DNA from 2 places in the Desulfitobacterium sp. genome. Region 2 is predicted to be linked to the other one. Evidence: riboswitches for the same ligand, from Rfam matches in the RefSeq annotation. Region 2 holds a riboswitch; the other holds the start of a gene.
The links. Region 2 has a riboswitch for molybdenum cofactor ahead of modA (molybdate ABC transporter substrate-binding protein). Riboswitches for the same ligand answer to the same signal wherever they lie in the genome.

Region 1 (5,646 bases), on a different contig from region 2:
AGGGGCACTGCACCTGCTGCTAGCTCTCTTGGCAGGCCCTGCTGAGCTTTAATGGGCCTTTAATGAGCAGACGCAGAATGAAAAGTGCTATTGGACCAAGAAAAGCCGATTCCCATTACTTAGTGAGTAGTAGGAATCGGCTATTTGTATGTAAAATGTAGACGTTTTTCGGCAAAAAGTGAATTTTAAGCATCACTCCCCAAAAGTGGAGATTTACAGATCCCGGAAGTGTGACTTGAGACACAAAAAAACAATTTACAGATGTTAAAATAGATAAAGACTTTATAACTAATAATCGTATATGGAGGACAATAATGACTAAGGATCAGGGCTATGTCTTAGAACACTGTCGCCGGAATTGCTGTAAAGCTACCCAGGACTGGACCTTTCTCTATGAGAGTCTAAATCAAATGCTAAATGATCAGAATTTACCTTCGCAGCTAGCCAAGCGTTTTCCTATAGTACATTATCATCATTTACCAAAAATAAGTATTGCCGGTTGCCCTAATGCCTGTTCTCAGCCTCAAATTAAAGATATCGGCATTATCGGCTATCTAACCCCTCAATTTACCGACTTGGACTGTACCGGCTGCCAGGCATGTCTTCATGCTTGCCAAGAAAATGCCCTATCTTGGCAAGAGGGGATCCATTTCGATGAAAAGCTTTGTATTGGCTGTGGCGATTGTATTCGTGCGTGTAGTTCGGGTAAAATCATCCCCGGTGAATCAGGATGGGTTCTATATTTAGGGGGGAAATTAGGAAGGCATCCCCGGCTTGCCCAGATATTCGAAGAAAAACTGCAAACTCCCCAAGTAATCGATAAAATCCGCGAATTTCTAAAAGGTTATCTTGAACACGGTCTACCCTTAGAAAGGCTCAGCCACTTTCTTGACCGCACGAACTAAATAGAGCTTTGACGTTCATGAATCCATGCCCGCAGATGTTCAATGCTGATTACAGTAACTTGCTTCTTTTCCATCTTGATTATATTTAAGTCTTTAAGCTCCCCCAGAATTCGGCTAACCGACTCGCGGGCCAAACTACACATTCCCGCTAGATCCGTAGAAGAGAGAGGGATTTGGATAGTGATACCTTCGGGGGCCTTTTTACCATGGACATGAGCCAAAGCAAATATTTTAGCCCCCAAGCGAGAGCGAGCGTCACCAAGTGCGATGTTTTTTATTTGGCGATAGGCTCGACGTTGGTCCAAGGCCATGCTTTGATAAAAGGGCCAGAGAGAATCGGGGTTTTCCCTAATATATTTGAGTAATAGCTTGCGTTCGAGCACGAATACTGATGATGTCTCGGCAGTAATGGCTGCGTAAGGGTATACTTTATTATCTAAAACTACTTCCGGAAAAAAGGCCGGGGCCTGGAGAATTCGGTATATCTTTTCAGTAAACTCACTCATGAGTAAGATCTGGACACGACCTTTAAGCAAAAAATATACTGAATTACTTTCTTCACCGGAAAAGAAAATGAATTGCTTGGCGGCGTAATTACGAACCCGGCCGTGAGCAGTGCAGTATTCCCAAAATGATTCAGGCAACCCATTCCATTGGGGATTACTTATAAATTTATCAAACCCAAATGCTTTTTCAGCCATGATCGGCTTTCACCCTCTTTATCAATGAGTTTATTTTTCACAAGTTCGCTATTCCTACCAAGAAATCCTCTATTAATCCATTTAGGTCATTCCCTGATTGTGATTTTTGATTTATAATATTCGTAGCCGAGCCTAATTTCCTAACGAATTTTCTACGGATTTGGGCCGTTTCAGGGTTAACTGAAACCGGGGTGTGTTTAGAAATGAACATGCCTTCCGCAAAGAAAAGGAGGACTTGCAAGCAATGCAGAAAATCAGAGTTCAAGATGCAGTCGGGGCCGTACTAATGCATGATATGACCCAAATTATCCCGGGAAAGACAAAGGATGCCCGCTTCAGAAAAGGCCATATCGTAACTGAGGCAGATATTCCGGTACTTTTGAGCATGGGTAAAGAGCATATTTTTGTCTGGGATCAGACCCCAGGTCTTATTCATGAAGACGAAGCAGCTGAACGTCTCGCTAAAGCCGTAGCCGGACCGGGACTAAGGTTTAGCGAAACCAAAGAAGGCAAAGTTAATCTAATCGCCGAGATTGACGGTTTAATTTATGCCTCTGAGGAAGGCATCTACGCCTTAAACTCTTTAGAGTATATTATTTTGGCCACCCTGCATAACCATCGTCCGGTTAAGAAGGGGGACAAAATTGCCGGAACTAGGGTAGTGCCCCTGATGGTCGATGAAAAGGTTATTTTGGAAGCTGAAAAGATCGCCGGTCAATTCAAAGAACCCATTCTTCAAATCCGTCCCCTTCAAAAGAAAAAAGTGGGCGTGGTAACCACCGGAAGTGAGGTGTACCACGGCAGAATTCAGGATAAATTTGGACCGGTTCTGCAAAGCAAAGTGGCGGAATGGGGCTCAATACTTTTAGGACAATCCTTTGCTGATGATGATGTAGAAATGATCCAAGCAAAAATCAGGGAACATCTTGCAAACGGTGCCGAGATGGTTCTGGTTACCGGGGGCATGTCTGTTGATCCCGACGATCTTACTCCTACTGCCATTAAGGGCTTAGGGGGGGAATTGGTTACCTATGGCACACCTGTACTTCCCGGCGCGATGCTTTTACTGGCCTATCTTGACGGTGTCCCGATCATGGGCTTGCCAGGATGCGTTATGTATTCCCGAAAAACGGTTTTTGACCTAGTCGCCACTCGTATCCTGGCGGGTGAGAAGCTTACCCGCTTGGAGATTGCCAAATACGGACATGGCGGCTTGTGCTTGGAATGTCCCCAATGCACTTATCCGCATTGCTCCTTTGGGAAATAGAAATAGGGGATAGAGAATAATAATTAAAGATGTAAAAAGATGAGAATGGTATAACTACTCTCATCTTTTTAGTTGAATACTCTACGAGAGATTTGCCAAAGGTCGTTAATGGTTCGGCAACGGAAAACCTTCGTGCAATAATACTTATATTCACTCATTAAATTATCGGGATTGATCCAATCGCTTTCTTCTAAGGGGTTCAGCCAATAAATGCGATGAACTTTTTCGCGAATTTCCATTAAGTACTCGGTTTGGGCGGGGCGAAAATTATTTCGACCATCGCCTAAAATAAGTATGGTCCCACGGGCGGAAAGCTCAGGCAAATAATCCACTGCGAAATCCTTAAATACTTTACCATAGTCGGTAAATCCGGAGGAATGTTTACGTCCCCAAGAACGAATTTCTTCCATAGAGTCTTCAGTGCCCAACCATTCCTCCCGGGTAATATCCCAGATGCAATCGATAAATAGATAAATCCGAACCTTACGGAAGCGGGACTTGATTCTTTTGCATAAATAGAGGAGAAATTGCGAAAAAGGAGCCACTGAATTAGACACATCACATAAAATAATAAGCTCAGGATGCTTTAAAGCAAATTTTTCATATTCTAAGTGAAATATTCGTCCTTTTCCTTGCAGCATTTCTTTAATGATAGCAGAAATCCGCAGGGTGCCGCTGGTTGCCTTCTTTTTGCGCAAACCCGGGTGTACTGCCAGAGTATTGCCCATTTGCCGCAGTGCCTGATGAACCATACCTTCTTCGTCAGCAGTAAAGGAGTCTAAAGGCTTATGGCGCCAATTTATTTGACGTAGTGCTTGCCATTGATTCTGGGATTTTAGGCGGTCCTGCCAAAGTACCATGCGAATATGGCTATTCCAAAAGTTTCTAAAATCCTCATACTTTTGCCATTCTGCTTCCGGTACCTCATGACGCCCTTTTGCCAGTTCCAGAGAATTACTCCAGGTCAGAAATCCCGACTGACCCAAAATAAACTTTACCTGTTTTTCAAATTCTGCCGCTTGGGCTTGTACTTCATCGATAGTACTTGGGAAACCCTTAAGCTCCAGTAGTTTCTGAAGGTCCGGCATTTGAAAGGATGTCAAGGCGGCTGAATTAGCATTACCGTTGGATTTAAGAGTAAGAGTTATTGCGGCTCTACCGGTGCCAATTCCTTGATGGGGCCCGCCATCCGTACAATTAGCATTTTCAGAACATTTTTCAGTTTCGGAACATTTTTGAGTTAATGAATTTGCCGTCAAGGAACTCACAAGTTGATAAACCAACCCAAAGACTTGCCGGTCCTCGACCCGATGGATGAGGATGGATTCCAGAACAATGCTGGGATTAAGATCTGGATAATCTGTTAAGATTTCCAATGCGTCTCGTACATCCTCTATGGAAATACCTACTCCTACAGTGCGTAGGGCATAGATCAGTTTTAATAGTTTCCAGCCATTCATAGATCCTTCTTCACCTTATCCCTCATTTCGGGCCTAACTTTAAAATCCCTTATTTCTAGTGCTTTCCAGCTGCCAAGCCTTAAGGCGTTCCTCAAGTTTAGCCAAATCACTAGGGTATTTTAGGAGTATGGATAAAGTTCCTTTTAATTGCTTGAGATCCAGGGATTCTTGGCGGAGAATATGCAGTGCTCGGGCAAAATCCATACTCTCCGATACACTGGGGAGTTTTCTTAGAGGTATTTTGCGAATCTTTGCCACAAACTCGCAGACATCATTAATCAGAGGTTCGGCAACTTCTGGGCATTTTTGCTCAAGTATTTTAATTTCTTGTTCTACATCGGGATAATCTAAAAGAAGATGAATACAACGCCTTCTTAAAGCCTCCGAAAGATCACGGGTATTATTGCTGGTTAATAAGACGATAGGGGAGTTCTTTACTGTTAAAGTACCAACTTCCGGAATAGTCACTTGGAATTCGGCCAAAAGCTCCAGCAGAAAGCTTTCAAATTCTTCATCGCTTTTGTCTAATTCATCGATCAATAATACTACCGGCTCCTCAGCAAGGACAGTCTGGAGCAAAGGCCTAGCCAACAAAAATTCCGGTCCATAAATATTCTCTTTAAGCTCTTCCCAGTTGGCTATCCCCACCTGTAAACGGAGCAGCTGTTTGGCATAATCCCACTCGTAGAGAGCTTTACTTAAATCTAATCCTTCATAGCATTGGAGTCGGATTAGTTTACGACCGGTGGAACGAGCTAAAGCTAAAGCCAGCTGTGTTTTTCCCACACCGGCGGGCCCTTCGATTAAACAAGGCTTTTCTAAGGTAAGTGCCAAAAATAAGGTTGTTCCTTTATCTTGGTCTAATATATATCCTTCGCTTTCTAAGCCCCTAAGCAACTCCTCTGGAGACACCCACATAATTTTCCCCCCTGCCAAACTTTACTAAAAATTGTACACGCTTTAGCCAACTTTGACAATTATAAATCCATGCAGTTAAAGCCGTATATTATTATCAAATTAACTCAAAATAGATTATGGGTGCTCAAACAATAGCGTAGAAAGGGCGGATATGGCATGGGAAAACATAAAAAAGTCTCACGTCCAAAATCACCTGTTACCGTAAGAGACCCACATTATCAGGAATATGATACACAAAAAGAGCGGAACATCTACGACTATAAGGGGTACAGGCATCCATAGGTATCAAAAAGAGGGAGCTGTTCTTACTGGCCCCCTCTTTCTATTAGAACCCCATGCCGCTATGCTATTACTATTTTAAATGCAAAATATTGACACCATTTGAGACACCTTTG
Region 2 (5,646 bases):
CCGCATTGGTAAACTTTTGAACAATTTGGGGGTTTTTCTCTATATAGCTTTTCTTAGCAAAATATGCCGTATAGGGAACTTCACCGCTCTGCTCACCTAAGGAGGCTACAATATAGGCTTTACTATCTTTCTCCATCTCAGTGGCAGTGGGCTCGAAAATAATTACATAATCCCCTTGGCCACCTAGGAAGGCACCAGGCATGGCATTAAACTGCATAGTAGTGTCAATAAATACATCTTTTCCCGGGGTTAAGCCGTTATTGCGCAAAACGTATTGGAGAATCAGCTCCGGCATGCCACCCTTTCTTCCTCCAATGATGGTCTTGCCTTTTAAATCACTCCATTTAAAGTCCGGATCGGCTTCTCTGCCCATCAGGAAAGTTCCATCACCATTGGTCAATTGGGCAAAGACTATGGCATTATCTTCTTTGCCTTCATTATAAACATAGATACTTGCTTCCGGTCCGGCAAAGCCGATTTCAACCTGATCAGTCAAAACCGCGGTCATGACTTTATCTGCGCCGCCACCATTGAAGAGCTCTACTTCCAGACCTTCTTCTTTAAAGAAACCTTGGGTCAAGGCTGCATACTGCGGTGCATAAAAGACGGAGTGAGTGACCTCCGATAATCTGATCTTAGTAAGCGTTTGATCCTTGCTTCCTACATTGCTGCACCCGGATAAGATAAGTGCAGCTACCAGAATAATCACACTAAGTAACCCAAGTCCGCGTTTCATATAGGCCCTCCTTAAAATATGTTTATTGATCCCTTTGTGGAATACCTTTTATGCCGCTATGCAGCATTAGGATTATTTGATGATGAAAAATATCCGACTTTCTGATTAGGTACATGATATAAGCTATTGTGGCTTCTTAATAATCAGCTTTTCAAATAGAACCACCCCCTGATACATTAGGGCTGCGGCTATACCAAGGATAAAGACACTGGTCATAACCAAATCCAACTTAAACACCTGCCCACCATAGACAATGAGATAACCCAGCCCGGCTTTTGATACGAGAAACTCACCGACAATTACACCTACCCAAGAGAGACCTACGTTAATTTTTAAGGCGCTGACGATTGTAGGAAAAGAAGCCGGGAGAAGGACCTTGGTAAGAACTTGGGTCTTGGTTCCGCCAAAAGTGTGAACCAGTTTGATTTTCTCTTGGTCAATGGCCAAGAAGCCGTTGAGCACTTCAAGGATCGTAACAATCAGGGAAATCGCCAGGGTCATAACGATAATGGCCGCCGGACCGGCCCCAATCCAAACGATAAAGATCGGTCCCAGAGCAATTTTCGGCAGGCTATTGAGGATGACCAGATATGGTTCGGAAACCTTGGAGATGAACTCCGACCACCAAAACACGATGGCGATGATGGTTCCTAAAATGGTCCCCAGCAGAAAGCCCACAATGGTTTCGATGCAGGTAACGGCAATATGGTGAATCAACACTCCCTCCGCGTGCAGGGTGGCAATAGTCCGAAGTACCCGGGTAGGCTGGCTGGTGATGAAAGGATCAACTATTTTGCATCGTGCAAAGATTTCCCAAAGTCCTATCGCCAGGAATAGGATCAATGCTTGGGTTACCCGGACCTTGATCTTATCCATCCGGACTTTCCTCAGAAAGGCTTTATGCTCAGAAGAAATGTTAGACATGAACATCCAGCTCCTTCCATATTCCTTGAAAGTAGGTCCGAAATCCTGGCATCTCACGGGATTTTAAGGGCGTTCTTTTTTCAAGACCAATATTAATCCCATAGACCTTTTTTACTGTGCCGGGCCTCTTGGTTAGGACAATTACCCGGTCCGACATACTGATGCTTTCTGCGATGTCATGGGTGACCATAATAGCGGTTTTGTGCTCCTTTTTGATAATGTCGTAGATGTCCTCATTTACTGCCAGACGGGTTTGATAATCCAGCGCCGAAAAAGCCTCATCCAAAAGTAGAATTTGCGGATTGGTTACCAGGGTACGAATCAGGGCTGCCCGTTGCCTCATCCCACCGGAGAGCTGGCTTGGATACTTATTGCGGAACTCGTAAAGCCCATAGGTTTGCAAAAGGTGCTCTGTATAAGCCTTGGCCTCAGGAGTAATGGTTTTTTGAATTTCTAAACCCAGCTGAATGTTTTGCAGAATGGTCCGCCAATCAAAGAGGTGATCCTTTTGCAGCATATACCCGATTTTTTTTGATGTTCCAGTTACTACCTCACCATCAATGAGAACTTTTCCTTCCGTGGGGGAAATCAAGCCGCTAATAATAGACAAAAGTGTTGATTTGCCACACCCACTTGGACCGACAACACTGATAAATTCACCCTCGTAGACATCAAGATTGATATCCGTTAGGGCGTTGATTTCCCCGTTTAGAGATTGATATTTCATGCCAAGGTTATGTAGCTCCACAACCTTCCTCAATGGTCATCCCCCCTTTTCTTTGCAAGCTTTAGCCGACTCGTCCGCAGATTGGATAAGTTCTTCGAATCACTTGATCTGTAATAGTGTATTGAAACCCTTAGGAATGAGTGAGTGTTCCGGCATAAAAAAATCCCCTTCTCGTTGTCGAGAAAGGGTTCTTAAATAACCTTGATATTCTCCTGAACACCCCGGTCGATTCGGATAATCTGGCTCCCCAGTATCTCCGCCTCCCGAAAATCGTGGGTTACCATAATAAAGGGGATCTGCCATTGGTTCTGCACTCTGAGCAATTCCTGTTGAAGAAGTGCCCGGGTATCGGGGTCAAGAGCCGATAAAGATTCATCTAAAAGAAGAAGCTCCGGTTCGGTCATCAAGGCCCGTGCCAGGGCTACCCGCTGCTTTTCGCCTCCCGAGATCTGGCTGGGATAGCGTTTGCAGAGATGTCCGATCTTGAGGAGGTCCAATATTTCCGTGACAGAAAGGCTTTTCCTTAGGTCAGACCCCTCTTGCGGCTTCCCATAAAGCACGTTTTTTTCGATATTCATATGAGGGAAAAGGGCATAGTCCTGAAAAACATAGCCAATCCGTCGCTTGCGTACCGGAAGGTTGATTTTTTCTGCTGAGGAGAAGATAGTTTTGTCATTAATCAGTATTTCTCCTTGAGAGGGCTCTTGCAGCCCGGCCAAACATTGAAGGATTGTGGTTTTACCCGCCCCGGACGGACCAACAATAACAAGTATATGATTGTCCACCAGAAGATCTACTGCCAGGGTAAAAGTCGGAAGCTCTTTTTGAAATTTGGCCTTGAGCATTAAGCTTCCCTCCCCTTAGCATGGTTTGAATTACCTTTGCTTTTACCCCAGTGATTCAACCCGAAAATTACCAAGAAGCTAAACAAAACCATGATTGAGACAAGAACCCAAGCTTCCCGGGCATTCCCACTTTCACTGGCGAAATAAATGGCTAAGGGCATGGTTGAAGTCTTACCGGGGATATTGCCGGCCAGCATTAGCGTTGCCCCAAATTCCCCCAGAGAACGAGCAAAGGCGAGAACAAACCCTGCCACCAAGCCGTTCCAAGCTAAAGGAATGGTGATCGTGAAAAAGACCCGCAACTCCCCCGCGCCCAAGGTCCGGGCGGCCCTTTCCAACTGGGGGTCCACACTTTCAATGGCTGCCTTAACAGATTGATACATCATTGGAAAAGAGACTACCGCAGCGGCAATTACCGCCCCCCAAATGCTGAAAATCACGGTAACATTGAACAATTCCGCCAACAGCTTGCCCACGGGACCGTTTTTGCCAAAAAGATATAAAAGGACAAATCCTACCACAGATGGAGGCAGAACCAAAGGCAGAGTAAGAAATGATTCTACGAGTGCCTTCCCCGGAAATTCCCGTTTGGCCATCAGAGCCGCGATGGGGATAGCAAAACAGACCACAATCAGGACTGCGGCTATAGCAACTTTTATGGATAAAATAATCGGCGAAAAATCAAAGTCCATTGCTTATTCCTCATTTAAGCGCCAGTTTTACAGTTATTTTAGGTTCCCGGTTTTGAATCCATATTTAGCAAAGACATTTTGGGCTTCAGCGCTTTGCAAGAAGGCTAAGAACTCCCCGGCTACCTCTTTATTCTTGGTAGCGGAAACAATTCCCGCCGGGTAAATAATCGCGTTATGACTATCGGCGGGGAAAGTTTCTACCACCTTGACCTTCGTGGAACCCTGGGCATCCGATTGATAGACTACTCCGGCCTCGGCATTGCCTGTCTCTACATAATTTAACACCTGAGTTACATCCTTGGCCATGACAAATTTTGGTTGTAAACTATCCCAAAGGCTAAGTGAAGCAAAGGCTTCCTTGGCGTATTTCCCAGCCGGTACAGATTCCGGCGTTCCTATACCGATCTTGGCAACACTTGCTTGGGTTAAGTCCCGGATGGTTTTAATATCGGTATTATCCGCTCCCACCACAAGAACCAAATCATTACCCACTAAATCCACAACACTGTCCTTAATCATCAAATTCCTGTCCACAAGAGCATCCACTTGAGACTTCCCGGCAGAAATAAAAAGATCTACCGGAGCCCCTTGTTCGATCTGCTGCTGAAGAGTACCTGACCCACCAAAATTAATCGTCAGCTTTACTTCCGGTTTTTTATCTCCATAAAGGGTTTTGATCTCTTCCATCGAATCTTTTAAACTGGCTGCAGCAGAAACAATCACTTCTGTTTTCTTATTTTGACTTGAATTAGCGCTATCATTAGAGCCGGAGCCGCTGTTGCCGGCACAACCACTTAAGACAAGTGCCACAGCTAAACCCGTGAATGCCATAACTTTAGTGAATTTTATCATATTTATGCCCCCCAAAAAAATAATTTAATTGCTATTACTCACCTTTTCCTAGCTAAAAAATAACACCCCCAAAACGAGAGTGCGCTACGGCATGCTTAAAATAAGCGTAGACCGCCACCTCCTTCTCAAAAGTGAAGGCATATTCGTTTCCGAATATACCCCGAGGGCTAACCAGCCCTGGCCTTAAACCTTAGAAACCATTAGGTTGTCCGGCTCGGAGATAATCATTATTAAATTATATCGGCCTTTACACAAATTCATTTACATTCCCAATTTAAAGGCTAATAACTAAACATAAGCTAACTAAACCTAACTTTAGCTACATTATATTATATGCTATAATTAATATCAAGATATAAAGCCATAAATAAACGTACTAAAGGGGAGATACCTTTGGCCAATGTGACCTATACTCCTGAGGAAGTCGCAAATATCCTTAAGATATCTAAATTCACCGTCTATGAAATGATTAAACGGGGAGATTTAAAAGCTTACCGTATCGGACGAAAATTCCGTATTGAAAGCCTTGATCTGGATAATTACATCAGTAAATCCAAAGGACGTAATACTGCTTCATCCGACCCCTCGGTAATCCCTTTGCCCCTGTCGCCGGCTTCACCTGCTATTCCTCTTTCACCTTCGGAGGCACCTGCGGCACCGGCACCTTCCGCAGCCACTCGGGGCCTTACGGATCAGGGCTTAGTCATCTGCGGGCAGGATATTATTTTAGATATTTTAACCCGCCATTTACAAAAGCAATTCCCCCAGGTTCGATTCTTACGTCAATACAGCGGCAGCCTGGATGGCCTGATTGCTCTTTATCGGGGCCAAGCCAATGTTGTTACAACCCATTTGTGGGATAGCCATACG

Region 1: linked by a shared signal. The riboswitch ahead of AC1U9U_RS08940 (molybdopterin-binding protein) and the one ahead of modA (molybdate ABC transporter substrate-binding protein) in region 2 are both predicted to bind molybdenum cofactor.

Annotation. Positions count from the first base shown of each region.
Region 1 covers NZ_CEVWNY010000047.1:17,397-23,042, forward strand. The annotation lists gene AC1U9U_RS08925 (M42 family metallopeptidase) at 1-52, shown strand, start outside; gene AC1U9U_RS08930 (4Fe-4S dicluster domain-containing protein) at 315-905, shown strand; gene AC1U9U_RS08935 (Crp/Fnr family transcriptional regulator) at 902-1,606, opposite strand; molybdenum cofactor riboswitch at 1,719-1,854, shown strand; gene AC1U9U_RS08940 (molybdopterin-binding protein) at 1,851-2,873, shown strand; gene AC1U9U_RS08945 (VWA domain-containing protein) at 2,942-4,333, opposite strand; gene AC1U9U_RS08950 (AAA family ATPase) at 4,373-5,251, opposite strand.
Region 2 covers NZ_CEVWNY010000029.1:6,725-12,370, reverse strand. The annotation lists gene AC1U9U_RS06660 (ABC transporter substrate-binding protein) at 1-736, opposite strand, end outside; gene AC1U9U_RS06655 (ABC transporter permease) at 860-1,660, opposite strand; gene AC1U9U_RS06650 (ABC transporter ATP-binding protein) at 1,653-2,420, opposite strand; gene AC1U9U_RS06645 (ATP-binding cassette domain-containing protein) at 2,579-3,232, opposite strand; gene modB (molybdate ABC transporter permease subunit) at 3,232-3,924, opposite strand; gene modA (molybdate ABC transporter substrate-binding protein) at 3,958-4,776, opposite strand; molybdenum cofactor riboswitch at 4,879-5,008, opposite strand; gene AC1U9U_RS06630 (substrate-binding domain-containing protein) at 5,170-5,646, shown strand, end outside.